One region of the Siphonobacter sp. BAB-5385 genome, then DNA from elsewhere that is predicted to be linked to it. Evidence: riboswitches for the same ligand, from Rfam matches in the RefSeq annotation. Region 1 holds a riboswitch; each other region holds the start of a gene.
The links. Region 1 has a riboswitch for cobalamin ahead of BWI93_RS23320 (cytochrome c biogenesis protein CcdA). Riboswitches for the same ligand answer to the same signal wherever they lie in the genome.

Region 2: linked by a shared signal. The riboswitch ahead of BWI93_RS02635 (TonB-dependent receptor) and the one ahead of BWI93_RS23320 (cytochrome c biogenesis protein CcdA) in region 1 are both predicted to bind cobalamin.
Region 3: linked by a shared signal. The riboswitch ahead of metE (5-methyltetrahydropteroyltriglutamate--homocysteine S-methyltransferase) and the one ahead of BWI93_RS23320 (cytochrome c biogenesis protein CcdA) in region 1 are both predicted to bind cobalamin.
Region 4: linked by a shared signal. The riboswitch ahead of BWI93_RS06890 (TonB-dependent siderophore receptor) and the one ahead of BWI93_RS23320 (cytochrome c biogenesis protein CcdA) in region 1 are both predicted to bind cobalamin.

The regions. Positions count from the first base shown of each region.
Region 1 covers NZ_NMPS01000220.1:115,896-123,272, forward strand. The annotation lists gene BWI93_RS29145 (hypothetical protein) at 1-118, shown strand, start outside; gene BWI93_RS23305 (glycosyltransferase family 1 protein) at 316-1,401, shown strand; gene BWI93_RS29150 (hypothetical protein) at 1,421-1,546, opposite strand; gene BWI93_RS23315 (hypothetical protein) at 2,296-2,844, shown strand; cobalamin riboswitch at 2,906-3,162, shown strand; gene BWI93_RS23320 (cytochrome c biogenesis protein CcdA) at 3,271-3,900, shown strand; gene BWI93_RS23325 (TonB-dependent receptor) at 3,941-6,082, shown strand; gene BWI93_RS23330 (AraC family transcriptional regulator) at 6,546-7,377, shown strand, end outside.
Region 2 covers NZ_NMPS01000031.1:162,157-169,533, forward strand. The annotation lists gene BWI93_RS02625 (DUF1080 domain-containing protein) at 1-440, shown strand, start outside; gene BWI93_RS02630 (PepSY domain-containing protein) at 513-2,051, opposite strand; gene BWI93_RS02635 (TonB-dependent receptor) at 2,098-4,290, opposite strand; cobalamin riboswitch at 4,632-4,891, opposite strand; gene BWI93_RS02640 (helix-turn-helix domain-containing protein) at 5,193-5,534, opposite strand; gene BWI93_RS02645 (alpha/beta fold hydrolase) at 5,656-6,087, shown strand; gene BWI93_RS02650 (hypothetical protein) at 6,063-6,404, shown strand; gene BWI93_RS02655 (hypothetical protein) at 6,669-6,929, opposite strand; gene BWI93_RS02660 (hypothetical protein) at 6,937-7,191, opposite strand; gene BWI93_RS02665 (S8 family serine peptidase) at 7,269-7,377, opposite strand, start outside.
Region 3 covers NZ_NMPS01000206.1:5,880-13,256, reverse strand. The annotation lists gene BWI93_RS20320 (VRR-NUC domain-containing protein) at 1-1,571, opposite strand, end outside; gene BWI93_RS20315 (cysteine-rich CWC family protein) at 1,675-1,881, opposite strand; gene BWI93_RS20310 (acyl-CoA thioesterase) at 2,043-2,429, opposite strand; gene metE (5-methyltetrahydropteroyltriglutamate--homocysteine S-methyltransferase) at 2,549-4,858, opposite strand; cobalamin riboswitch at 5,089-5,304, opposite strand; gene pgk (phosphoglycerate kinase) at 5,567-6,754, shown strand; gene BWI93_RS20295 (PolC-type DNA polymerase III) at 6,826-7,377, opposite strand, start outside.
Region 4 covers NZ_NMPS01000070.1:144,338-151,714, forward strand. The annotation lists gene BWI93_RS06865 (YcxB family protein) at 178-741, shown strand; gene BWI93_RS06870 (DUF3050 domain-containing protein) at 846-1,622, shown strand; gene BWI93_RS06875 (GMC oxidoreductase) at 1,845-3,590, shown strand; gene BWI93_RS06880 (four helix bundle protein) at 3,625-4,074, shown strand; gene BWI93_RS06885 (gluconate 2-dehydrogenase subunit 3 family protein) at 4,124-4,735, shown strand; cobalamin riboswitch at 5,062-5,339, shown strand; gene BWI93_RS06890 (TonB-dependent siderophore receptor) at 5,379-7,358, shown strand.

The DNA of each region.
Region 1 (7,377 bases):
GTCCGTAGGTTGTGTTGTTGCTTATCTGCTTGTAAAGATGGATTGGAATAGTCTTCGCGAGCGTACATTCCGACCCGTACTCATTCCGGATCGCATCCGGATGAGCTGGAATAAATAGCAGCTATAGTCGCGTAATGTCCCGGTTCGTGCAGGAGTAACCTCTTGTACGGACCGGGATTATTTTTTGCCCGAAAACCAGAACGCCGTAGCTGGGCATAGGCCAATAAAAAGCCCACGTGGCGTTTTTTTACTACCTTGCTTTTTTTTGAGTTCAATCGTGTTCCAGGGCGGGTATGGAAGAAACCCACAGAAGGGATGAGTAGAAAAATTTTAGTTACCGCCGATCAGATTGCTACATCGAGCACAGGTTTGTATCATTTTGCCTTCGAACTGATTAAACAGCTTCAGGTACATCAGACCGACGAGCTGGATTTACAATACCTGATCCCCCGGTCATTTACGAAAATAAAGCCCTTTGGGGAGGCCCATTACCGAACCCGGGGTGTGCTTACGAATTTGCGGTGGAAGAGTATTCCGGAGTTTGATCTGATACATTTTACGCAGCAAAATCCGACGCTGCTCAAGCCCCATAAAATCATTGGTCGGAAAATCCTGACCATTCATGATTTAAATTATCGCTACGAATATCCCGTTGATTCGGCTCCTTACCGGCATTTTCAGGCTCAAACTCGCCGGTACCTGGATCAGGTGGATGCCATTACCACCATTTCTCAGTACGCGGCCCGTGATATTGCCGAACACCTGCAGTACCCACTTGATCAGATTCGGGTCATTTATAATGGCGTAAACGTATCGACTATCCCGGCGGAAGAGCTGGCACGGCACCAGCCCGGTTTCCGGCCTGAACGCCCTTTTTTATTCACCGTCGGGACGGTCATGGCGAAGAAAAACTTCCATGTTTTGCCAGCCATGCTGGCTAATCTGGACTACGACCTGATCATAGCCGGTCGAATCGACGACCATAGTCTGGAGTACTACAAACTGATCAAACGGGAGTGTGAACGCTTTGGGATTGCCCCCGGACGCGTGCATCTGCTGGGCGAAACGTCAGAGATTGATAAACACTGGTACTACCAGCACTGCAGTGCTTTTGTGTTTCCTTCAATTGCTGAGGGCTTTGGACTGCCGGTTCTCGAAGCCTTTAGCTACGAAAAGCCCACGTTTTTATCCACGCATACGGCCTTGCCAGAAGTAGGCGGGGAAGCGGCGTACTACTTTGACAGTTTTCACCCCGATCGCATGAGTGAAGTAGTGAAGCAGGGACTAACCGATTTTCCGTATTCGAATAAAATTCAACTGGCTCGGGATCGGGTGACTGAATTTTCCTGGGAGAAAGCTGCTCAGGCGTATCTGGCGTTGTATAAGGAGATACTTCGGTAATGATTCGCCGGGAGGCTGATTAGATGGCCCGGCGAATCCACACACTCAGATAGTAGCCCCAGATCAAGGCCAGGATTACAATCACCGCGTAGGTGATAATCCACGCCCAGTTCCAGGAGGACATCTTTTCAAATAGTTTTTTCATTCGTACATGCAGCGTAACAAACGTAGCGACAGACGCGACATTCGACCCCGCAATATAAGCCCCGCTTTTTAATGCGAAAGGCCAAAAATTGATTTCTTGGGGCTTTTTCTGCGATTTCACTGCTTTTAAACGAGATACGTAAGGCCTTTTATTACCCGGGAAAACGACCCGAACAGTCGTCAATAACCTGAGGTTTTAGATTAATACTGGTACTAAATCTCGTAAAATCAGTCGCTTACTTATCAAAAGAAAGCTTTAGCGATTTAAAGATTAGGTTTGTAATAAAAAAGCTAGCTATTTGGTGGCGTAAACACTTTACGTTCGGGGCCCTAGCGGTTTAATAAAGGGTGCCGCGAAACTTTGGTTATAGTAAACCCTAACTGGTCTCTGGTTAGGGTTTATCATTAGGAAAAGTGTGTAGAAAATAGAAGTAGTAAACCAAAAAAAACTCCCCCATGAAGCACGAGAGAGTTTTGTGTTCAACCTTCAACCTATCTACTTCAAAAGTACAGTCTACAGCCCTTAAACAGCAGTTTATTCTACGAATCGCAGGCTTTTTGCTTCCAATCGTACCTTCTGCTCGTTAAGCGTTTGGAGGGCATTACGAGTGGCCAGGGGCGGCACGGTTGTAACGGGATTATTCCCCCTTTACAACGTCTAAATTCAGGTCTATTTCCCCGGTTACTTCCCGGTTTAAAACTATTCCGTTACTTTGTTATAAAGGTTGGTAAAGAAACCTTTTGATGCCTATGAAAGCGTTTCGTTTATGGGGTGGATTACTTCTTTTGCTGGGACTCCTATACGGCGTTCAATACGTCTATCATCGCTGGCAACGGCCCTGGGCTTACGACTCGGCAACGCCCCGGCTGGTAGGGCACTGGTTCGGACCGTTTAAAGATCCCGATGGCGTTCCAAAAACACTTGAGCTGGAAATTTTTGAACCAGAAGTGGACTGGTTGTATCGGCGACGCCATCGGAAAAATGATCAAAATTTTAAAGGACTGGCCCGGGTAAAAAGCCGACTGGGTATGGAACAATACCGAGTTGAAGGGGTCATCCGGAATACAAAGCAGCAGACCCTGAACCGTATTACCTTTTTATTTCAGGACGAACAAACCCGGCTGCGTAATAATTTTAATCTGATGACTGCAGAGGAAGGCGGTAACTGGGAATCTGAAGCCCTGACCCTGACGCTTACGTTCCGGTATATCACCGAACGTGGAAGTGCCTTCTCCAGCAGCAATGATCTTCGTTATACAACGACGGTTCCGGTCCGTCTGAAACGGATGAACCCGTAACCCTGAAGTAATATTGAGCGGAAAAAATAGGCTTGGCTCTGTTGAATCCTGCAAATTGTCGTACTTTCGCGGCTCAATTGGTGCCCAGTGGATCACTCATTGGGCTTAAAAGGGAATCCGGTGTAACTCCGGAGCAGTACCCGCTGCTGTAAGTTCCGAACGAGTCTAGTGTTTTGAGTTTAGAGTGCAAAACAACTCTAAACCCCAAACTCAAAACTCCCAACGTTTCTCAACGATACAAACCACTGTGCTTTCAAGCATGGGAAGGGGTTGAGAAAGGAACGAGCCAGAAGACCTGCCATTGAAATCATACCAACGTGCTTTCGGGAAGAAAAGCAGGAGGCTAGCCTAATCGGTGAGGAGACGCTTGCGTCATCCTCTAGCTTTGTTTTCCCGTAAGCAATAGAATCCATCCGGGAAAACGACATGATTCATCCTTTACTGCTCGATTCGTTCGTACTGGGCATTCAGCACTCCTTCGAACCCGACCACCTGGCGGCTGTTTCCGTCCTGACCAGTGAAAAAAAGAAAGGTCAGCTGTGGCGGGTAGCCTGGCGGTCTTCGCACTGGGCGTTAGGGCACGCTTTTTCACTCATTCTCTTTGCCTGCCTGATCTTACTGCTTAAATCCCAGCTATCTCTGGAAGTTGCCTCCTGGGTTGAATACGTGGTAGGGCCATTAATGATCTATCTGGGCATTGTTGCCATTCGTAGAAACTTCAAAAATGACCTGGTACGCCCAACGGATGCATCCAACGCGGCAGCTACGCCATTAAACCGCTCCTTCGGCGTGGGAATGATTCACGGACTGGCGGGTACCGGAGGGGCCTGTACAGTTGCCCTTACGCTGGCAGCTAAAGACGCTTCTACCGCTGTCTGGATCATCATCATTCAAAGCCTGAGTATTCTGCTGGCTATGACTGTCTATGGTTGCGTTTTTGCCTTTTCACTACAAAAAGTAGCCCAGCGAACGGAACGTGTGCTTCGCTGGATGAATTATGTCATTGGCTTTTTTTCGATTGCAGTGGGCATCCTCACGCTAATTGACTCATTCTAGGTTATTGCTTTCGTATTCGTTTACTCTCTATTACTCATTCATGTTTTCTTCCCCCCAGAAAAAAGCCCTTTGGGCCAGTATGCTTTTATTGCCTGGACTGGCTTACGCTCAAACACCAGCGGATTCGGTGTACGCCCTTCAACCCATCGTGGTGACGGCGACCCGCTCGGAGGCTACTTTAGCCGAGGTGCCCCGCAGTTTACGCGTGATTACCCGTCAGGACATCGCTTTAACTCCCGCCAACGATTTGACGGATATTGCCAAGAAAACCGCTGGCGTACACGTCATTCAGTATCCGAACCTTTCTTCGGGTATCGGAATTCGCGGCTTTCGGCCCCAGTTTTCGGGATTGAATCAACGCACGCTCTTACTGATTGATGGCCGCCCGGCGGGGGCTACTAACCTTTCGACGATCTCTCTCAATGGCGTTGAACGCATTGAGGTACTGAAAGGCCCCGCCTCAGCTTTGTACGGATCGCAGGCCATGGGCGGCGTGATTAACGTCATCACCCGCCGATCCCAGGGAACGCCTCAGGGATCCGCGTATGTGGAGTACGGTAGTTTCAAAACCCTGCAGGCCGGTCTGCAAACGGGTGGCAATCTAACCAAACAGCTGGATTACGATTTGTCCTTTGCCTACTTTCAGCGGGCCAATGATTATAAAATCGGGAAGAATAACTGGTTACGCAATGCCTTCGATTTTCGCAATGCGGTCAAACATTACGCTAACCAACCGGATGTGGAGGTCGATGACCGTACTGGCGATGGTCAAACCCGACCGTATACGCAGCTGAGTTACTATACCGGAGCCTTGCGACTGGGCTATCAACTGAGTTCGAAATGGAGGCTGGACGTTCGCGGCGAAACCTTTCAGGCCCGGAATGTACAGTCGCCCGGCGATATTGCTTACGGCATCACGGAATCCAGCAGTAAGGACGTCGAGCGGGCCTCGGGTGAAGTCGCTTTGTCGGGGAATCTGGGGGCCCATCAGCCGAGTCTGAAAGTGTTCACCGCGGATGAATCGAACACGAATTATACCCTCAATGCTTCCGGCAAACCGGTGGTTCCGTACCGTTCCAATCGTACCGCCAACGCCTGGACGGGCGTACAGGTCAAGGATGTATGGACTTTGGGGCAGCATTCCCTGGTCGTAGGCTACGATTACCTGAAGGCTTCGACCAAAGGCCGTCGCTGGGCAGACTTAACCACGGAACGGGCTCCTACGCAGCCGAATTACGCGTTGATTTCTTCGGCCTTTTACGCTCAGGCCAATTTGAAATGGGGCAAATTGACGCTTCAACCCGGTCTGCGATTTGATCAGATTACCTTTGATGTACAGACCACGCCCTTGTTGACGACCTACCAGCCGGGTAAAAAGACGAACCCGTTTCTGAGTCCCAGTGTAGCCGCCGGGTACGAGATTCTGGAAAATTTACGGATAAAAGCCAGCGTAGGACGAGCCTTCGTTACGCCGGATGCCTACAACGTAGCCGGATACTCCGAAGCTCGTACGACGGCTGGAAAAATTGCGGTGACGAGCGGTAATCCCGATTTGAAGAATGAAAGCAGCTGGAGTCAGGAAGTAGGGATTTCCTTCGAAAAAAGTGGCTTCTACGCCAATGCCACCTATTTTGCTACGCAGGTGAAAGACCGGATTGCCCGACTGGTGACGGCGGTGAACGAACCTGTGGGGAATGGTGATGTCATTGTTTCGCGGACCCGTTTTGTGAATGCTGCCGATTCCGATATGAACGGTCTGGAAGCCGAAGCAGGGTATGGGAAGGAAGGCATCTGGAAGGTATACGCCACTCTGACGTCCATGTTTGAAGCCAAAGAAGTCATTGTAGGTACCGATGATTCACGTACCAGCCGTGACATTGCTAACGTAGCCCGGAATCTGGTTTCTTATGGGGCGGAGTATAGTCCGATCAACAATGTTCGTCTGCGACTGACCGGACGTTACGTAGGCTCCCGCAAGGACATTGACTATACCGATGCCGCCAATCCGGAGATCACGTACGCTCCCTTCATGGTACTCGATGCCGTAGCCGTGTATTCGTTCCAGCAGAAACATCGACTGACCCTGTCCGTTTCGAACCTGACAGACGAAAATTACTACGAAAAACGGGGGTATAACTTACCGGGCCGTATGGTTTCATTACGGTACACGCTGGCGTTCTAAGCAACGGTAAAACCTTGATTACTATAAATCCCTCAACCGGTAGCTAACGGGTTGAGGGATTTTTGTTGAACCATTAATAACTTTAGGAGCAAGGCCTGTCGAGCCCTTCTGCCCAGGTGGCCGGCTCTTATGTTTTAATGAAATCTTATGTATAGCCTCCAGCGATGCCTGTTTTAACGTATCAGAAAGGAATGTTGTTCTAAAACGTTTTATGGTTCAGTAGGCAGATCAGATTGCTGAAATAAAGAGATACTTTTTAGGGATTAAGCTGGATTAGCAATCTAGGCCGGCGACTCGTTATTAACAGGGGAAGGCATTTCCGACTAGTTTTGTTGAATTCCCGTTTATTTCTCTGGCGTAAAGAAGACTGACAGTGAAAAAATGCCTGAAAACCTATAGTACAGTTAATGCACTCTCTCAGAATCAGTATAATCGTTACGAACCAACCTAAGCGTCTAGCCTCGTGATCTTCAGTTTTACCGCTACCCCCGACTTTGATTTCATGACGTACTTTGCCCGCCATATTCAGGCAACGGTACAGAACGGCTTATTAATCATTCCGGATAATCTGGGGCAGGGGTCAATCCGGAAATTAGCCTTCGGGGCCGACTTTAAAATTACCATTCACCAGTATTTGCTAAAGGAAGATTTAGTCATCCACCGGAATACCTCCGGCCAGGGGAATGACTTGATTACGGTCTTTTTTTACAACAACGAGCAGGCATTGGAAATCGCTTATAATGAGGATACTCAGGTACTGTTTTCGCAGCGGGACGAATCAGCGATCCAGGTGACGTCCAATGATCTTAGCTCAACGATCCGCTTTCCGGCCCATCAGCAGATTCATTACGTAGTCATGGCCATTACGCCGCCTCGTTTGCATGGATTATTAGCCGTCAGCGAGCCCAACCCGGTACTACAAACCATTACGGGCAGCGGCAATTCTTTTTTGTTTTTCGAACGTATGACCGCTGAGACCAAGTTACTACTGAAGAATATGGCCGCGGTGGACATGCAGGATCACCTCAGTAACTTTTACGTACAGATCAAAGCACAGGAATTGCTGTATCAGGTGTTCCATACTTTGTCATTACGCGAGAACGCCACCTACCAAACCATCAATAGCGTGGATGCGGAAAGACTCCTGCAGATCCGCTATGAGATTATCAATGATTTGAGTGTACCGCCCGTCATTCGTGACCTGGCTCAGGGGGCGGCCATGAGCGAAACCAAGCTAAAACAGCTTTTCAAGCAAACCTTTGGTACAACCATTTACAATTATTACCAGCAAGCCC
Region 2 (7,377 bases), on a different contig from region 1:
AGTTTGAATGGAAAATCTCCAAGGCTGGCAACAGTGGCGTCTTTATCAATGTGGTTGAACGCAAGGACATTCCCACCGCCTGGGCTTCGGGGCCGGAGTACCAACTGCTGGAACCTTCGCATTATGATTATAACGCTGATCCGAAAAAACGAGCGGGTTGTCTGTACGGATTTGCTCCCCAGAAAAACGAAGCCGTAACCAAACCCGTGGGTGAGTGGAATCAATCCGAAATCAAGCAGAAAAACGGTAAAATCGAATTCTACCTCAACGGCGTCTTAACCGCCGAACAGGATTTGACTACGTCGGAATGGAAACAAAAAATTAAAAACACGAATTTTCAACACTTCCCGGCTTTTGGCAAGGCTACCAAAGGACACCTGGCCTTGCAGGACTGGATGCAGGGGATTTCATTTCGTAACCTTAAACTAAAAGAAGAGTAAAAGGACTTGAACGGTCTTCTTACTCTTCTTTCAATCAGGGTACTGTGACTCACTATTCTTTCCGGTCACCCTTCATTTCAACCGTTCGGAAACGGGCTGGATAGCCCCTTTTCGGACGGTTGTTTGCTTTCGTTTCATAGCTTTTTTCCGTCGCAGCCACTGCCAGGTTAGTACCAGGCCCGTACTGCTGGTAGCGGTTCCTCCGAGTAATAAAACGATCAGGGTAATATCCCAAAGCGGTCTTCGATTTAATAAAAAGTCAAAGTCCAGACTGTGTAACCCGTGATACAGCCAGCGTTCGACACGTGTTAATGTCTGGTGTTTAGATACCACCTGACTCGTTTTTAAATCCACGTAATACCAGATTTGCTCGGGGGTGTCGAGTTTGGTTCGTAACACGGGCAAACGTTTTTCGCCGTTCTTCGCGTAGTAGTACGCGTCATAACGGTCCAGGACTTTCGATTCCAGCACCGCTACCTTCGGTTCCAGTTTCCGAATTGCTTCTTCGATTGCCTGAGTTTCAAAGGTCTGAAACGGATTGGCTTCGACTTCATCCGCCGCCAGTACACGCGTGTGATGATCGTCCTGCAGAGCCAGGTAGTAAGGTCTGCCGTTCCACTGAATTAATTGTATCTCTTTGAGTACCAGTTCCCGCGACAACTTCTGATAAGCCGCCGCCGGACTTACTTTAAATAAGGTCAGGTTTAGCGGGCCACCCATCCAGCGTTCGGTTGCTTGCGATGAAAGGCGGGCGGAGGGTGTCCAGTTGAAAGGGCTCATGGAAAACAAGCCGCTCAATACCCAGGTAAACGCGAAAAGCCCAAAGATAAAACCCGTGTAATGATGCCAGCGGAACCAGCGTTTCTTGTACGGACTAAACGCCAGCGATTCGGGCCGTTTACGTTGGTAGCGAATGAAGCCCATCGCCAATCCTGCCAGACACATCAGGGTTCCGATTATGGAAACCCAGATGACTATCTGACTCCAGACGGGTCGGTTACGGATGAGGAACGTCGGATAAATCCAGTGCGGAATCGGTCCCAGCCAGGCTAGCAACCGTTGCCGGGCCGTAACCTGTTGAACGACTTCGTTTGAAAAAGGAGACACATACACATAAGTCCCCGCTTCGTTGCCCATTTGCATTCGATATACTTCGGGCAGGTAGCCCTGTGAGCGGTGGGCCGCCATCCACTGATCGATCTCTGTTAATTTTTCAACCTGCTGTACCCCCGCATGGGACCAGTGCTGAGCCAATTGACGAGCAAAGCTTTCACTGGCATAGGGCAAAATAGCCGGGTTATCCGCGTAGATACTAAGCTGGCGGTTTTGTAGGGTAACGATCCGATATACGGGCCGATTCAGTACCATACCTAAGCGAATGGATTTGATGGAATCCGTTACTCCTGCTCTAGTAATCGCTTCTGCCGGCGTTAACAGGCAGGTTGTCAAATCAATCGGAGGCGTTTGTTGCAGCTTCTGGTGTGATTTGAGCGTCGGATACGACACGTACATCATCATCAGTCCCGACAGAAACCAGACCAGAAACAGTAGACTCAAGGCAAATCCCAGGTAGCGATGAACGAGCCGAATGGCTTTAATGACTGTTTTCACGAAAGATATACAAAGCCGCAGACTCCAAAAGTCCGCGGCTGAAAGGTTAAAGTTGGTAACTAAGCGTCAGCAGGTAATTACGGGTGGCTCCGGGATAAAACTGCCGGGTTAAGATCACGTTGGTGAAATAGCGTTCGTTAAACAGGTTATTCACATTCGCCCGAATGCCCACGCGGTTCAGCTGATACCCAAGGGCCACATCGACGGTTCGATAGGACGGCAAAACGTACGTATTCGCCGAGTTGGCGAAGGCTTCGCTTTGATAGTTGAAGCCCACCCCGGCATTCAGCCCTTTCAAGGTTTTTTGCTGAACCGTGTAGTTTAGCCAGGCATTTACCAGATGCTTCGGAGCCAGTACCGCCGTTTTACCCGCCACGGGGTTTACCTCCGCACTGGCGTAGGGTAAATACTGGGCTTTGGTGAAGGTATAACCCACCGTCAAATCAAGGCCCGCGACGGGATTGCCCTGAGCCTCCACTTCGAAGCCTCTCGATTCCGCCGAACCTACGCGTTTGAACACGCCACCGGGCAGACCTTCCACCTGATTGTCTTTTCGCATGTAGTACACCGAAGCCGAAGCGGCAAATTTTGATGACAGCTCCAGTCGGGAGCCCACTTCAGCCTGATAACCCGTTTCTGGATCGAACGTCTCCCCATTTGGAGCTACCCGGCGAGAGGGTTTGAAATACGTTGAGTACGAGGCGTAAACGGATAAAGGTTCAATGGGCTGATAGACTAGGCCCAGCCGATAGGTCAGGGCATTCCGGGCTATGGTTGATTTCGCTCCGTAGTTGGTTACCCGGCGGTCTTTGTCCACCTGATCGGTGTAATATTCGCCTTTGAATACATCGTAACGCAACCCGACTAATGCCTTGATTTTCTCGGAAAACCGGATGAAATCCTGTAAGTATATTCCGTGTACCGTTTCATCCGTAGCCCGGTAATAGGTATCGTAGTAATCGATATATCCCTGGTTTTCAATCGGGTTTTGTACGGGAATGGTTGCTCCTTTGCCGGGACCAAAAATCGTACCGTTATACGTTTTACGGTCCAGTACGCTAAGCGAATACCCCAGCAAAATCTTCTGCGAAACCTTGGCGGTGTTGAGATCGTAGGTCAGCTCCAGCTGATTTTGTAAGGGCTTGGTGAGGTGATTGAAGTAGTAGGGAAACGAGCGGGTAATGGAATCCCGCCGGGTATTGAGCGTCAGTTCTTCCGTTGAAAAATAATCGATGTTATCGTCCGAATACGAGAGCTGATTGGAAAGTTTCAGGTTGGCCATAAGCTGCCGCACGTAGCGAAACTGAACATCCGTTCGCGTATGCTTTAAAAAATCAGCGGGGTCGTTGTAACGCGTCATTAGATCCATGCCGGGAACCAGCACGCCGCCCGCCAAAACGGGAATACCCGAATCCGTGCGGTACACATCTTTATTGGCTCCTAACGACAAATAAAAGTAGTCCTTGCGGGTGGGTGTATATTCCAGGGCCACGTAGGCATTGTTAGTAGAGATACCCGCCTGCCGGAAACCATCGGTATTCGACACCCCGAAATCCATCCGGTACCGAAGCTTCGGGTTGATCGAACCACCCGCACCAGCCCGCATCCGACGGGTATTGAAACTCCCGTAAGTCGCGGAAAAATTAGCCCTGAAATCGGCCGTAGGCTGTTTCCGCACGATGTTGATGATACCACCCAGAGCCGAGTGCCCAAAGAGGACGGAAGCCGGGCCTTTCAGTACTTCGATGCGTTCGACGTTGGCTAAATTCGTGTTGGGGGCACTGGTGGAAATGTTATGTCGCTCATCCCGAACGCCATCCATCAGTACCACGAAATTGCTGAACCCGCGAATGGTGAAGTGCTGAAAACCGCCGTAGGTGTTGTTGGAACGAACGCCCGTAGTATTTTTCATGGCATCCCCCAGATCATCAATGCCGCGTTGCTCGATGGTTTTTGAGCTGACCGAGCTGGTAGACAAAGGCAGATCCCGCAGCGGAACATCGATTTTGTTAATCGCCGAAAAGGAGCGGTTTCGCTGACTGGTTACCGTCACGACCGAAAGCTCGTGGGTTTTCTGGTTAAGCTGATAATGCAGGGGCAGGGTTTCGCCGGCTTTGACCTGTACCTGAACCTGACGCACTTCGTACCCGATACCGCTCAGCGTGAGGGTATACGCTCCCGCCGGAATTGCCTGCAACTTAAAACTGCCGTCGGCCTGGGTGATTGCTCCCAGGCCCATAGGTCCAGACGAATAGAAATGCCGGGTATGGGTTCCTGGGTTTCCGTTTCAATTCGCCCTTCCAGCGAACCGTTTTTGTGTTGCGGGAATGCCTTTAAGAGTACACCGCAGAGGAGTACCCAGGTGGTAAAAAGGGCTTTGCTACTTAATCGTGAAGTAGAAATGGGGAGCATAACTTTTAACTAAAAGGTTAAAAGTTCTTCGCTTGCGTTCTCGCTAATGATGAGACAGGAATACAGAGGAAATCAGGAAAGCTTACGCACGGGCATACGCATATCGGCACAGTGGTGCCCCTACAACAAAGCAAAGCTCCCCTTGATAACGCTCTAAACCGTGAAAGCATGATCAGCTAAGAAAAAGGCAGGTCTCCTGACTTGTTCCATTTCAGACGCCTTCCCATACCGAATGATACAGTGGCTCAGTTGTCTGAAACGTGTGCAGTGTACAGTTTTCCGTTTACAGTTTTCAATTATACAAGTATTGAAAACGGAAACGGTCAACCGCAAACTGCGTAGAACTTACAGTTGCACGACAGCTCGTGATTTACACACGATTCCCTATTAATCTGTCTTTCGACAGAACCTTTTTCCGTGGAATAAGAAGTAAAGAACTTGAATGAGGCCGCGAAGGTAGGCTAAAAATGATAGATTAAAGAAGGAAGAGGTAACATTACCTAATGTCCTTGTTCAACCTTACTCAGGTTTAGCCCGATTAACTACGGTTTAGCCAGGCCCTGCAAAAGAGGAAAGTCAATAGGAAGGCTTCTATCGTTTTACCCGCCGAGCGGCTAATTTAGGCGTTTGCAGCCATTTCAGTGTCGCTCCTGTTTTCAGCTCTTAAACCCGTCCCTGACTCCAAGGATTGGTAGAGACGATTCAGTATAGAAGTGAAGGTAACGCTTCTTATTTGCCCACAATCTCTTTTCTGAAATGCTTCCCCCAGTTGCGTAATTCGACCAACAGGTCTTTCATGGACAGGCCCAGAGGGGTCAGAGCGTATTCTACCGTGACGGGCATACTATCATACAGCGTACGGGTAATGAGCTGATTTTCTTCCAGTGCCTTTAGTTCCTGCGAAAGCATTTTGGGCGAGATCTCCGGAATATCCCGCTGGATTTCACCGAAGCGTTTGTTGCCATACGTCAGGGAGATGATAATGGGAATCCGCCATTTGCCCTGAATGACTTCCATGGCATCTTTGGCTACTTTCAATTCATACTGGCAAGCGGGTTCGGTGCTTTTCATGTTTGGTAATGGTTCATACGTACTTACTCCCAGGTAACTACTTACCCACAGGTAACAGCTATCTTTTCGAAAGTGAATGTAGCTAGTTTTGTCGCATTCACATTATTGAACAAGATCATTCATGAAAAATCTGTTTTTTCTACTCGCGTTTCTAGTATCCACCGTCAGTCTGGCCCAGTCACGTACGCCACGAACCTTTCTGCTCGTGCACGGGGCCTGGTCGGGTGGATGGGATTACGCTAAAGTGGATGCCTTACTAACGGCTAAAGGGGATAAAGTCTACCGACCAACGCTTACGGGTTTGGGCGAACGCGTGCATTTGTCCAATGCCAACGTCAACCTCAGTACATACATCTCCGATATTGTCAATGTGATCCGGTTTGAAGACCTGCACAACGTAATTCTCGTCGGACATAGTTACGGCGGCATGGTCATAGCGGGCGTGGCGGAGCAGGTACCCGACCGCATCCGTCAACTCGTGTACCTGGACGCAATGGTACCCAATGATGGGGAAAGTGCCAGGGATGTGTGTGGTCCGATCTGGGACGCCTGATGGTATCGCACATCAAAGACAGCGTGATGACCTATCCCTTCGGTCCTACCAAACCCACGCCGCCCATGGACGTACCTCAGCCCATTAAAACTTATACGGAGCCGCTAAGAATTAGCAATCCACGGGTTAAATACATTCCAACTGCTTTCATTGTCATGACGAAAAACGGCAAAAGTGATAGCCATACGGACGCCATGGGCCTAAGTCGGGCCAGGGCCAGAAACTGGAAGATTTACCCCTTCGAAGGCGGCCATTACTCCATGCGGGAACAACCCGAAAATCTGGTAAAAAAACTGGAGCTGGTACTGGGGAAGTAATGGCTGAGGATTCGTTCGTAACTGTATCTTGAGTATTAATCAGTTATGAAGCATTTCCTTCAATTCCTCAGGAATATATAGGAGTCAAGTACTCCGGAAAACCTTTCAGAGATCGAGTCTTAGGTTGTGTTTTATTAAACGACGAGGGCAGGAACGGATGCAATCCATTCCTGCCCAACCGATCGAACCTACGGCTCTCGACAGAATTCTAAGAACCATACAGAATCGTTGAAAAACTCAGGTACTATCCGCAAAAACGCTAATTTAGTCGAGTCGGACTGTACCCGCAGAGGTCCCCATCGGCTCCTCCGCAGTTGACGGACGGGGAGCGTTTTCAATGGCCTCCAATAGCCAGACGGGAGGTTCCCCGGCTGGCTGGTCGCCCGAGGTCGTAGTCGTACCGGTATTACTGCTCGCGGGATCTGTTCCCTGGGGCTCTCCGCCGGCGTAACTCGGCGTTGAGTCCGACGTTACTGAGCCGGGAACGACTTCGGTTTTGGGATCTACTTCAATGGTTATTTTCATGGCGATGCTAGTTCAAAACCGCGTACCGGGCCTCGATATTGACGGGTACGTTGGTCAGATTTTTGATTAATACCCAATAGGTTACGTACGTGGCGTTAGCCCGTTCTACGCGGGTTTCCCATTCCACCTGGGGGGCTCCAGTCCGTGGTGACGTAGGTACCACATGCCAGATGACGTGCCAGCTAGCCGGCCAGTTGAACGTATACCACTGGGCGGAGGCATTGGCCGCTACCGTACCCGTAAATTGAACACCAACTCTCATGATCGTGAAGGTTTGAAATAAGGTTAAGAAAAATTTGTATCCGGGTTATCAGACCCCATTGTTTCAGCAGGTTGAGACTACCAGCCCAGTACCGTAAACCTCCCTTCAAAATTCAGGGGCCGGTTACTGAGATTGGTTACATTGAGCCAATAGGTAATGAAGCCATCCGAAGCCCGCTCTACCTGC
Region 3 (7,377 bases), on a different contig from region 1:
TCGATAAAATCGTAACCGTTTTCGTCCCAGACGAATAAATCGGGGAAGCCTCGGGTGTGCTCGCGTACATTCGTTGCCATTTCGATCAGTAATCGCTGTAGTAAATGAGCAGGAATCTTCTCAATAGCTGCCCGAATCAGGTTCAGCAGTTCAGGAAACCAGACGACCAAAGGATTGACGATTCCGTACTTCTCCTCGAACATCCCTTCCAGAAACGCCAGCGTATCGGCCGTATTCTCCAATAATTCCAGCCGTTCTACTAAAGCCGGACGACGCTTTTCAAAAAACGTAGGCTTGTAAATATCCGAGGGCGACCGTTGCAGCGGATGGTGAATGGCCGAACTGCCCGCATCGAAAATGATGTCCCAGAACAGCAGTCCGAAAAGTCCATCAAACAGAAAGTTTTCCGTATGGACGGCGTGTTTGCCCTGTTGACGGAAGTGTTCGGCTACCCCCTCTTCCACGCGGTACCGCCAGGTCAGGTCAATGGTTACAGTCTCGGATTTGAGTAACCACTCCGTCGTCGACTTTCGGGCTCTTTTCTTCTGCCCCTGAGCCGTCTGCTGATTCTGAAAATCGATAGCAAAAAACTGCTCTTCAGCATTATACGGGTTAATCATTATTTCTTCCACCAGAGCCGTAGCGGCTTCCGTATCCTTCAGCTTCAGGAGTAAGCGGACCTGTCGTTCACGGGAAGGCGGTACGTTTGTCAGTCGAAAAAGTACCAGTGCTTCTTCCAGCTTTTTCTGCCGCTCCATATACCCCCCCAGCTTCAGAATCAGCCGATCGAGGGAGGGCTGGGCAATTTCTGCCAACGGTGTATGGTTTTCATACCAGTCAAGAAACCAGATATTAATGGCCAGCGGATCGGTTTCGGCGGCTTTCATCAACTGAAAATCTTCTGCTGCCAGCGATACTTTCAGGCGATCTTCAACTTCCTGGCGAGTAGTGAAGTGCGGTACAAACCGGTCCTCATCAAAACGTTCGAAACGAAGATGTCCCAGATCCCGTACTACAAACTCACTCATATCGGCGTGTCGATTACCGAAAAAGAGGAACTTGAACAACATGGTCTGGGCCTCGTAATTGACTTTCACAACGGGTTCGCTTTCCCCAATCAGTACGCATACATCGTCGAAAGGAGCAGCTTCCAGTAACCAGTCGCTGAGTTCTTCTTTCTTCAGACTGGCTTTACCTTTAGTATCGAGTGAGAGCTGTTTGGCAAAACTGAGGACTTCCGTTTTGTTGAAAATGTCGAGTACCTCCCCCGCCCGATTCTGATGGTACGCTGACAGCGGAGCCACAAACCCCTTGCGTTCCAGTTCGAGCAGGGCTTCGCCCCAGTATTCAATTTCCGGATAATTAAGCTTACGAACGCGGAAGAAAGCTACCCTTCGGTTGGTAAACCGAATAAACAGACACTGAGCATCTTCGCTGAGATGATCAAAGTCGTGCAGAAATTCCCGTTCGTCATCGGTAAGCAATTCCAGGTAAAAACGACGAACGAATTCAATTAAATAGCGAAAGTACTCAAGGTAATATTTAGGAGGCAGTTCCAGGCGTTCGGACATAGCAAGAGCTTCGTGGCTTAGAACTAGGATAATGCTTTTTTTGGGGAAAAAGTTTGATTTTCAGCCTGTGGATTGATTGGATCCAACATTACTGAAACGATTACTACCGCTGCGTTTCCTGCCGCAACTCCTCCAGACAGTGCATACACAAACAGCTTCCGTCATACTCCATCACTGAAATGTCACGAATGTATTGCATTTCATTTGGCGTCAGGGCTACGTTCATGCAATCACATTTCAGACTGGCGTTGAGCTTACAGGTGAACAACCGTCCGCAACGCGGGCAACCTTCGATGGCGTGTTTAGACATAGGGAGTTGGTAGTTTTCGGTTTACCGTTTTCAGTTTGAGGCGTTTGCGAACTTTAGTAACGCTCTGGTGAAAGCCCGCTTCCAGAACAGTGAAATTCTGCGTGTAGTTGCATACCCCTAATTATTCACTCCACTGAAAACAGTAAACCGAAAACTGTAAACTAATCCAGAATTCTCACCGGCTTCTTATCCGCGTCAATCGCTACGAATGTAAACGTGCCGTGGATGGCGAGTTCGCGGCCTTCGGCGTACATGCTTTCGACAAAAATCTCCACGCTTACCCGCATACTCGTGTTTCCGACGTGTACGACATTGCCAATCAGCTCCACCAGCATTCCCGCCTGAATAGCCTGACGGAAATCAATGCGGTCGCTCGATACCGTCACCATCGGTTTTCGGGCCAGTCGCGTCGCCGTGATGAAGGCAATTTCATCCATCCACTGCATCGCCATACCCCCGTACAGCGTATCATAATGGTTGGTCGTATTCGGAAAAACAGCTTTAAATACGCGGGTTTCTGCCGCTTTGATTTTTTCTTCTAAAGACATGAGAAATGGGTTTTGAGTTTAGGGTTTAGAGTTTAGGGTTCTGAATCGAATCATGGGCTTATCCGTTATACGCTACGGTCCACGCAACTCAAAACACTAAACTCTAAACCACAAAACCTCTAAACGCTTATCGTCTGCTGGAGCTGCCGGGCGGCGGCTACCATGTTTCGTAAGGCCTGATCGGTTTCGGCCCAACGGCGGGTTTTCAGGCCGCAGTCGGGATTGACCCACAAGTTACGAGCCGGAATCGTACGAAGTGCTTTTTCCAGCAAATGTGCCATTTCTTCCACGCTCGGTACACGCGGTGAGTGAATGTCGTACACGCCGGGTCCGATCTCATTGGGGTACTGAAAGTCCGAGAACGCTTCCAGCAATTCCATCTGCGAACGGGACGTTTCGATGGTAATCACGTCGGCATCCATCCGGGCAATGGCCTCCATGATGTCGTTGAATTCCGAGTAACACATATGCGTGTGAATCTGCGTTTGATCCGCTACGCCCGCAGCACTTAGCCGGAACGCGTCCACGGCCCAGGTCAGGTACGTCGCCCAGTCCGCCCGCCGCAGGGGCAATCCTTCGCGAATGGCGGGTTCGTCAATCTGAATGATCCGGATGCCTGCTTGTTCCAGTTCCTGTACCTCATCCCGAATCGCTAAGGCAATCTGGAAGGCCGTATCCTTACGTGGCTGATCATCCCGGACAAAGGACCATTGCAGGATCGTGACCGGACCCGTCAACATCCCTTTCATATATTTCTCGGTTTTCGATTGAGCGAAGGTCGTCCAGCGTACCGTCATGGCTTCGGGACGTTCTACGTCACCGTAAATAATCGGTGGCTTCACGCAACGACTGCCGTAACTCTGTACCCAGCCGTTTTGGGTGAATACGTAGCCCGTCAGTTGCTCACCGAAGTACTCCACCATGTCGTTACGCTCGAACTCGCCGTGTACCAGCACGTCCAGCCCTACTTCCTCCTGCCAGCGAATGGACCTTTCGATTTCGGTTTCTACAAACGCTTCGTATTCAGCCTGGCTTACTTCGCCTTTCTTATACTTCGCTCGCCATTGCCGCACCTCGTCGGTTTGGGGAAAGGAACCAATGGTAGTCGTGGGGAAGAGTGGTAATTGCAGACTTTCTCCCTGAATTTGCTGACGAATAGCAAAGGTACTATACCGCTCAAAATCATCCGTTTGCACGGCCTGTACCCGCGTTTTAACGGCAGTTTTGTGAATCAGCGGACTCGTCCGGCGACTTTCCAGAGCCACCTGATTTTCCAGCAGTAATCCCTGAGCTTCTCCCTTGGCCAGACGTCCCAGCGTCACTACTTCACCGAGTTTCTGCTTGGCAAAGGCCATCCAGTTTTTGATTTCCGGCGTCAGTACGGCGTCGTTTTTCTCTAGATCCAGGTCATACGGCACGTGCAGCAGGGAGCAGGACGGAGCAATCCAGACGCGATCTTTACCCAGTACGTCCACCGCTCGCTGAATGAACGTCAACGATTGCGTAAAGTCATTTTTCCAGACGTTTCGTCCATCTACTACGCCCAGCGAAAGGATTCGTTGCGAAGTGACAAAACTGGTATCGGCCAGCATGGCTTCCAGTTGTTCGTTGCCCCGTACCAAATCCACGTGCAAAGCCGCTACGGGCAGTTGCAGGGTCAGAGCCAGGTTGGGCTGTATGCTTTCAAAATACGTGGCAACCAGCAAGGACAGCTGAGGTACTGCCCGAGCCAGGTATTCGTAGGCCTGTTGAAAAGCGATTTGCTCATTCTCGGATAAGTCCAGCGTCAGGCAGGGTTCGTCGAGCTGTACCCAGGTCGTACCTCGGGTAGCCAGTTCGCGTAGTACGTCGGCGTACACGGGCAACAAGGGTTCGAGCAGATCAATGCGATGGAAACCCGCTTCTTTTTCTTTGCCCAGCAACAGAAACGATACGGGGCCAAGCAGGACGGGCTTCGTCAGAATACCCATTTGCTTGGCATCCTCAAAGTCGTGAATGATTTTGTCGGAATACCGTTTAAACTGCTGATTTTTCAGAAATTCCGGAACGATGTAATGGTAATTAGTATCAAACCATTTCGTCATTTCCATCGCCTTGATGTCCAGCCCATTCTGCTGAATACCCCGGGCCATAGCGAAGTAGATTTCCAGCTCGCGATTACTCTTGCCGTCAATCAGCGACTGGTAACGCTCGGGTACCGCTCCTACCATCAGGGCCGTATCCAGTACCTGATCGTAAAATGAAAAGTCGTTGGAAGGAATCCACTGGATACCCGCTTCCTGTTGCGTTTGCCAGTTTTGCCGACGGACCTGCCGTCCGGCCCAGAGGAGTTCGTCTTTGGAGATTTTTCCGGCCCAGAATTGTTCGCTGGCCCATTTCAGTTCGCGTTTGCTGCCCACACGGGGGTAGCCCAGGTTGTGCGTAACCATGTTGTTTGTGTTAAAAAAGGGTTTGAAAAAACGCCTCTGAAACACCCAACCCGCCAAAAAAGGTGAATTGTTACGAATGCTTAGGCATACGATCTCCGGCTCACGTTCGTCGCTGAACGTCAGAAGAAGAATACACGTTTTCGACCCCGCTCTGAGCATCAGAACCGGGCGAAGAAACGCCTACAACATTTGTAAAATCAATGCGTGCATCAGGCCTTAGTCGTGAAGGCATGACCATTGAGAAGGTTGGCAAGTCTCCTGGCTTGTACCATGCTGGCCCCCCTTCTCATTCCTCGCGGAACAATGGGAAATTTGGGTAGCACGTGTTTCGCTGCGGCGAAACGGGTACTTACAGTAGCACGTCTGCTCGTGATTTACACACGATTCCTTTTTCATTCCTTGGGGAGCGAAGACCTCCCCACGAAACCAACCATCCGATTGACGGGCATTACAAAGAACGCCGCAAATATAGAGCATAGTTTTTTTAAATACGGAAGCAGAATCTTTTTTAGAAACGACAACGGCCCGCGTACCCAGACTTGCAGCGTATATCTTTTTAGCAAACTTTTAAGAGGTTTCGCTTAAAAACTCGTCAGGTTTAGGGAAGTTTGGCCGAATTTCTAAATTTGTTCCGTTCTTGACTAACGCTTCAGAACTTTGTTACCGCGTGGTCTTACCATTACTCATTTAAACTTCTGATTCTATCTGATGAAGACGCTGAACCAGTACAATTTCGCCGGAAAAAAGGCACTTGTCCGCGTAGATTTCAATGTCCCTTTGAATGACCGCTATGAAATTACTGACGATACCCGCATCAAAGCTACGATCCCCACGATTCAGAAAATTCTGAACGACGGTGGTTCGGTAATCCTGATGTCGCACCTGGGTCGTCCGAAAGATGGTCCTACCGAAAAATATTCGCTCAAACACCTGGTTAATGCCCTGTCGCTGATTTTCAACCGTCCGGTAAAATTTGCCGATGATGCCATTGGTCAGCAGGCTGTAGATCAGGCCGCTAACTTACAGCCCGGTGAAATCCTGCTGCTGGAAAACCTCCGTTTCTACAAAGAAGAAGAAAAAGGAGATGTAGCTTTTGCCGAGAAATTGTCTCGCCTGGGTGATGTTTGGGTAAACGATGCTTTTGGTACAGCTCACCGGGCCCACGCGTCAACGGCGGTAATCGGTCAGTTCTTTACTGACAAAGTAAGCGGTTACGTCATGCAAGCCGAACTTGACAACGCTCAACGGATTCTGGATAATGTAGAGCGTCCGTACACGGCGATCATGGGTGGAGCGAAAATCTCCGATAAAATTCTGGTGATCGAACGCCTGCTGGATAAAGTGGATACGCTGATTCTGGGTGGCGGTATGACCTACACCTTCACGAAAGCCTTGGGTGGACAAATCGGAAATTCCATCCACGAAGACGACAAAATGGAGCTGGCTCTGGAGCTGATTGAAAAAGCGAAAGAAAAAGGTGTAAACCTGCTGATGCCGCTGGATACGGTGATTGCCGATAAGTTTTCCAACGACGCCACCAAAACGACGGTTCCCGCCGGTCAAATTCCCGAGGGCTGGGAAGGTCTGGACATTGGACACCAGTCGATCGTAGTATTCAAAGAAGCCATCCTGAATTCGAAGACGATTCTCTGGAACGGCCCCATGGGCGTATTTGAATTCCCGAACTTTGCTGTAGGTACCAACGCCATTGCGGAGTACGTAGTAACGGCAACCGAAGAAAACGGAGCCTTCTCACTCATCGGTGGTGGTGATTCCGCTTCTGCGGTAAACAATGCCGGATACGGTGACCGCGTAAGCTACGTATCGACGGGTGGTGGAGCTCTGCTCGAATACATGGAAGGCAAAACGCTTCCCGGTGTAGCCGCTCTGGATTAATTTCCTGAAGCTATACCCAAACGACAAAGAGCCGATCCCGTGGGATCGGCTCTTTGTCGTTTATTGCTTGCTTACTCGGCCAGCTTAAACTTTTTCGCCAGAGCAAACACTTCTTTGAACGATTTCGTAGTCAGCTGAGCGTCTTCGAGGGCATTGTGAAATTCGGCGTCTTCCCGTTCCAGTCCAAAATAACCCGCAATGGCTTTCAGACTTAGCGACTTGGGTACAGGTTTGCCATTGGCTTTCAGTACTTCAAAGGTGAAATAGCCGAGCGTATGCAGATCCAGCAGTTTGTTGGAATACGGCCATTTAATTTTCTCTTCCCGGTAGGCGTACCGCAGGAAATTAATATCGTTGATGACGGATTGTCCGCTAATGATAACATCCCGCAGATACTGGGAATTATCCAGCGTCTGGGTACGGCCCCGGAGGCGACCGAGCTTTTCCAGTATCCACTCTTCAAATTGTGGGATGACGTCGTAAATCATGGGAGCGTCGTCGAGATCGCTCAGACTCAGACCGTGAATTTTGGCTGAATATTCCGAGAAAGCTTCTTCGTTTTCCGGATAGACATTCGACAGGTACGTTCCCAGTTCATTCCAGTCATCATCGCACAAAACGGC
Region 4 (7,377 bases), on a different contig from region 1:
GTACGGAAACCATAGTACGCCGGAAAAATCATAAAATTGACCGTCGATAAGATATTCTCGGAGCCGACATCATTTAGTACACCCGCCTTTTCGTATTTTTGTACTTTCGATGAGAATCGGTCGGAAGGCCCGCCAAGTTCTCCGATTTTCGTTATTTAGTTTTTCACTACTGAAGAAATGGCAAAAGTTCCGGTAAATCGCTACCAACAGCCCTACATTAACAGCGGTCAGATGGGAATGCCCCAGGGCGTTCGCACGAAAAAATATGGCCTTGAACCCAAAAAGTACATTAACCTGGCCCTGCGTGACTGGATTAAGCAGGAATGGTTCTGGTTTTTGATCCCCGTGGCTGTAATTATCATCAACGTAGTTCTGAACGTCACCAATGCGTATCCCAACTGGTGGATTTATCTGGTAGCCGTCTTAGGTGCAGTAGGTTTCGGATTGTTCCGGGCCATGCAGTTCACCGCTACTACGCAGGTGGAACAGAATAAGCAGATGTTCGAAAAATTCGTTTATGAATTCGACAACCGTCAGATCTTTGTCTGGAAAAACCGCGAGAAGAAAGAAGGAGGTCAACTGCCCTGGAACATGATTCAGTCGGTACAGAAGGAGAAAGATGCGTATCTGTTCATTTTAGGAAAATATCAGTATCTCTATCTTCCTTTCAATGTCTTTAATTCGGAGCACGACATCAAAATGTTCGAGACGATTTTGACGCGTAAAGAACTGTTGAAGTAATTGAAAAGGTATTCCATATAATCAAGCGAAAAGGTCGGTGGCTTGCCATCGGCCTTTTCTTTTAGTTAGCGAATCAGACTACGACACCGCAAATCCCCAAAACCATGTATCAACATCTGCTCAACGAACGACTGGACCCCTTACGTCAGCAGTTAATTGAACACTCCGTCTATCACCGTATTCACTCCATAGAGGCTCTACGGGTCTTTACCCAAAGTCACGCCTTTGCCGTCTGGGATTTTATGTCGTTGCTCAAAGCCCTGCAACGGCAATTGACCTGCGTGCAAGTGCCCTGGTTACCAACGGCTTCAGGGAACACGGCGTATCTGATTAATGAAATCGTTACGGGTGAAGAAAGTGACGTCGATCAGCACGGCGTACGCATGAGCCACTACGAATTGTACCTGCGGGCCATGCAGGAACTACAGGCGGATACTACGGTCATTGAAACGTTCGTAGCCGACCTGCGGCAGGGTAAATCCGTAAGCGAAGCCCTGGAAAATACTGGCATTCCCGAAGGAGCCCGGAATTTCGTAGCCTTTACATTTTCCGTCATTGATCGCAATCGTCCCCACGAAATTGCTGCCGCTTTTACGTACGGACGCGAAGACCTGATTCCGGATCTGTTCATCGAACTGGTACGCAATCTCAACGAACGCTTTCCGGGTCAGCTCGATACCTTCCGGTACTACCTCGAACGACACATTGAAGTAGACGGCGGTCATCATGGTCATCTGGCCGAAGCCATGGTGCAGGAACTCTGTGGTAACGACGAGACCAAATGGCAGGAAGCCATTGCCACGGCGGAAGAATCCATTCGTCAGCGGATTGATCTATGGAATTCCATCACGAGTCGTTTAGAACCCGTCGATCAGAACTAATTCGTAAAATTTTTAAGTAATTGCAGCGTTTCTAAAAGCAATACATCCAAAGAAAACTAAGGCTATGAAGTGAGCTTTTTTATCCGGCGAAGAATTCTAAACCTTCTTGGAAAAATTCTACTTGCTTCAAAGCCTGACTTCTCTGGAAGTAAGCGTACAAATCTTTACCTTTAAGTTTCAGTACCAACAACGAGTCTATACCTATTTCTTCACGCACTGCTTATGAGCAATTTCCACATCCAGGAAACGCCCGAAGTATTCGATGTCATCATCGTTGGCTCGGGTGCGGGTGGCGGCATGGCGGCTTATCAGTTATCGAAAGCCGGAGCCAAAGTCTGTTTACTGGAAGCAGGAGGTTACTACGATCCTGCTGATCCCAAGTACATTACGCAATTAAAATTCCCCTGGGAGTCCCCTCGTCGCGGAGCCAGTACCACACGTCCCTTCGGCGATTTCGACGCCGCCTGGGGAGGCTGGCAATTGGAAGGCGAACCGTATTCAGCGGCACCGGGTACCGAATTTCACTGGTTTCGTAGCCGAATGCTCGGCGGCCGTACCAACCACTGGGGCCGTATTTCGCTGCGTTTCGGTCCCGACGATTTTCGTCGCGGAACGCTCACGGGCATCGGGGATGACTGGCCGATTACGTATGACGATGTCGCTCCGTATTACGATAAAGTCGATAAACTCATCGGTATTTTCGGTTCGAAAGAAGGGCTTCGCAACGAACCCGACGGCCATTTCTTACCGGCTCCCAAACCGCGTTTGCACGAATTGATGCTTAAGAAGGCGGGAAAAAATCTGGGAATTCCGGTTATTCCGTCGCGTCTATCGATTCTGACAAAAAAAATTAACGACGAACGCGGTCAGTGTTTCTACTGCTCGCAGTGTGGCCGGGCCTGTCAGGTATACGCTGACTTTTCTTCTTCGTCCTGCCTTTGCAAACCCGCGGTCAAAACGGGTAATACCCGGCTGATCAACGGAGCGATGGTTCGCGAAGTACTGACCGATCAGAAAACCGGATTGTGTACGGGCGTTTCGTACGTGGATACCGCTACCTTACAGGAGCGGACGGTACGCGGAAAGATTGTGGTACTGGCGGCTAGTTCCTGTGAATCAGCCCGATTGCTGTTGAACTCCAAATCAGCCCGTTTCCCGAATGGACTCGCTAACTCCAGCGGGGTCATCGGTAAATACCTGAATGACTCGACGGGAGCCAGCCGTTCGGCCTTCATTCCGGCTCTGATGAACCGGAAACGGTACAACGAAGACGGTGTGGGTGGTATGCACGTATACACACCCTGGTGGCTGGATAACAAAAAGCTGGACTTCCCCCGGGGCTACCACATCGAATACGGCGGCGGCATGGGTATGCCCATGTACGGCTACGGCATGGGGATTCACGGCATGAACGGCAAGTACGCCTATACCGATGGAAAGTCATTGCCTTCGGGTGGTTACGGTTCGCGTTTGAAAGAAGATGCCCGCCGTTTCTACGGAGCGTACGTGGGTATGGCCGGTCGCGGTGAACCGATTCCCTTGGAAAGTAACTACTGCGAAATCGATCCGAATAACGTTGATAAATACGGGATTCCTACGCTGCGATTCCACTACAAATGGTCGGAAAACGAAGTGAAGCAGGCCCAGCACATGCAGGATACGTTTGAAGAAATGATCCACGAAATGGGAGGTATTGCGTTAGGAAATAAACCGGGGAAAGAACAGAACTATGGCCTGGAAGCTCCCGGCAAAATCATCCACGAAATCGGTACGGTCCGCATGGGCAGCGATCCCAAAAAATCCGCTCTGAACTCGTTCATGCAGGGTCACGACGTGAAGAACCTGTTCGTCGTAGACGCCGCTCCGTTCGTTACCCAGGGCGACAAAAACGTAACCTGGACGATCCTGGCGATGTCTATGCGAACGAGTGACTACATCATTGATCAGGTGAAACAGAAGAATTTATAAAGCGTTTTCTGTTTTCGGTTTACAGTTTTCAGTTATGGCTACCGTTCAGCGATTTGAGGATTTAAAAATCTGGCAAAAAGCTAGGGTATTTTCTGTATTGATTTTTGAATTAACGGGGACGGGTCCCTTTGGCATGGACTTTGACCATCGAAGACAGATCAGGCGTTCGGCAGATTCGGTCATGGACAATATTGCTGAGGGTTTTGGACGAGGGAGCAAAGGTGAGTTTATCCAGTTTCTGGGAATCGCCAAAGGTTCGTTAACGGAAGTCAAATCTCAGTTATACCGAGCATTAGATCGTCAGTACATTTCAACAGAGATCTTTGAAAAAGTGTACGCAGATGCCGATGAGCTAGGGAAAATGATCGCTGGATTTATTTCCTATCTGTCAAAAACGGAAATCAGAGGAAGTAAATACAAAGGCTCTACTGACAAAAATCAATTACAGGAACCAGCGTTGGATTATCAGGGCTGGACGGAGTAGACGTACTAATTACTGAAAACCGAAAACAGGCAACTGAAAACTGATACGCATGAAACGTCGCGATACACTTAAATCCATTGCACTCGGGTCGCTGGGCATGGCTACGGTTCCTTCGACGGACCTGGTGGCGGCACCGCCTGAGAAACCGCTACCCATTCCCGGTGGACGGCAGAAATCCGAAGCCATTCGGGATGCCAAACTCATGGCGGAAAAGTTCTTTACGCCGCACGAGCTGAAAACGATTACGGTCCTCTGCGACATCATCCTTCCCGCCGATCAGAAGTCAGGGAGTGCCTCGCAGGCGGGCGTACCCGCGTTCATCGAGTTTATGGCGAAAGACCAGCCCGTACACCAGACGCCCCTGCGGGGTGGGCTGGCCTGGCTCGACAGCGAAAGCCGCAAACGCTTTAACAAGAAGTTCGTAGAACTGACGAAGCCCCAGCAAATCGAAATCGTCGATGACATTGCCTACCCTGAACAGGCCAAGCCCCAGTACTCTCAGGGAGTAGCTTTCTTCAACAAAATGCGTGACATGACGCTTACCGGTTTCTACACCACCCGCATGGGCTTTGACGACCTCGGCTACGTAGGAAACACCCCCAACAATTGGGAAGGTGTACCCGAAGAGGTGCTGAAGCAGTATGGCTTGAGTTATGAATAGGGAATGTTTTAGGTTTGAAAAGAGAGTTTGAAGTTTGAAAAGGTGTGAAGTTTGAGTAAAGTTTAAAGTTTGTTGGGGTTTGAATAGCGTTTCAAGTTTGAGTGAAGTTTGAAATTTAAGTAGGGTGCAAGGTTGAGCGAAATAGGTTATTAACTTCATAGCCTAGGGTCATTTCACTGTACTTACAAGCCACTGAAACCCCTCTCAAACGCTCTTCACACCTAAAACCATTTAAACCTGAAACTTCACTGAAACCCCATCAGACCTCAATCTCATTCCCCAATGCTGATTCGGAGAAATACCGGGTCAGCATTTTTATTTTCCCTACTTTTGCGGACGTTTTAGGTTTCGGTACCTCCCGGTACCGGATTAAAAGGGAACACCGGTGCAAATCCGGGGCTATCCCCGTAGCTGTAAGTTTCGGTCAGTTTACAGTTTACGGTTTATCGTTTTCAGTTAATGGGTAATCGTATTTAACTGAAAACAGACAACCGAAAACTGCAAACTGAAGTTTCCAGACAAATCGCCACTGTATCCGTTCCGGTATGGGAAGGCGTCTGGGATGAAACGAGCCAGAAGACCTGCCTGAAACGAAATCCATTTCGAGCTTTCGGGTGAAAAGTCGTTTAGGAAAGGTAGACTATTGGCGGGTGGCTCTGACGCCCGTCCGTATCGTTTATGCCTTTCGCCTCGCGTAACCGGATTGCTCATCATCTCTTTTATTCAGAAAACGATGAGCGTTTTTACCAAAAGTACCCTTCTCTGTTTGTTGGCTACGACCGCTGTTTGGGCTCAGGAAACCCAGCTGGAACCCGTCACCGTGACGGCCAACCGTACCGATCAGAAACTCTCCCAGACCGGAAAAGTCGTCACTGTACTCCCGGATTCAGTCCTGCAAAAATACGCTACGCAGTCCGTCGGTGAATTGCTTTCGCGTCAGGCTGGCTTCATGGTAGTTGGTGCCCAGGGGCCTCTCGGTACCAATCAGGACGTATACGTACGCGGAGCCGGCCAGGGCAATACCTTGATTCTACTCGACGGCGTACCCATTTACGATCCCTCCGGTATCAACAACACCTTCGATCTGAACTTACTTTCCGTGGGCGAAATCGAACGGATTGAAATTCTGAAAGGAGCCCAGTCTACTCTGTACGGCTCGGATGCCGTGGTGGGGGTCATCAACATTTTCACCCGAAAGGAAGGCGACCGTCCGTTAGGAGCTTCGGCTACGGTACAGGGCGGGAGTTATGGTACGTTTCGGGGTACGGTGGGCCTGAATGGTTCTTCCAAAGCCGGATACTTCAACGCCCAGTACACGCGGTTACGTTCCGATGGGTTTTCGGCGGCATACGATGCCAAAGGCAATCAAAACTTCGACAAAGACGGTTTCTGGCAGGATAACGCCTTGTTCAACGGCGGAATCCAATTGGGATCGAAGTTGCTCTGGAAAGTACGGGGCATGTATTCCTGGTACCGAAATGAACTTGACGGGGGAGCCTTCAAGGATAGTACTCAATACGACTATACCAATACCATGAAAATGGCCGGTACGGGTTTTGAGTATACGCACAAACTCGGAAAGCTGACGGCCAATTATGCGTTTACGACCTTTGACCGGAAATCCGAGCTGGATCAGTCGAGTTTTGAGGGGAATACCCATTTCGCCGAACTCTACCATTCCTGGAATATACGACCCTGGTTTGATCTCATCACGGGAGCCGATCTTCGTTCACAAAATACCTATCAGGCTAATCCATACGGCCCACCCATTCAAAAAGATACGGCTCATACGCAGTTGATAAGTGCCTACGTAACCGCTCTGTTACGTAGTCGAACCAACCTTGCTCTGGAATTGGGTGGCCGGTATAATCACCATTCGTTGTACGGAAGCAATGTTACGTATTCGGTCAATCCTTCGTATCTGTTCAAGGATCGATACAAAGCCTTTGTCAATCTCTCCAGTGGCTTCCGAACGCCTACGTTGTATCAGTTGTATTCGGAATATGGCAACAAAAGCCTGAAACCGGAAACCAGTCGTTCGCTGGAGCTGGGGGTACAATGGTTTAACAAAGACAAAAAGTCCAATATACGGGTACTGTACTTTGATCGATTAATTAAACAAGTGATCGATTTCCAGTCACTCAGTCAGCCTCCGTATGGCCGGTATGTGAATTACAATCAGCAAAAAGATCATGGGTTCGAACTCGAAGGCTCTTACCTGTCAAACGGCTGGTCGCTGACGGCGAATGCGACTTACGTGACCGGGCAGGTTACGCAGCCCGTGAATGGACGCGATACGACGTTTAATAATCTATTCCGTCGCCCAAAGATTTTGGTCAATGCGACGCTGGGTTATCAGATTACCCCGAAAGTATTTGCTTCCGCTACAGTACGCTCTTTAGGGAAACGTGCAGATCGATTCTACAACGGTGAAACCTACCAAACGGAGCTTGTCGAGCTGAAACCTTACACCACTCTGGACGTTTACGCCGACTACCAGATCAATACTTTCCTACGCGTATACGGCGATGTCCGTAATCTGTTTGATATGCAGTATTTTGACATTTACGGATACAATACCCGGGGCCGAAACTTTACGGCGGGCGTGCGATTACAGTTTTAATACGAGAACTACGTAAGCT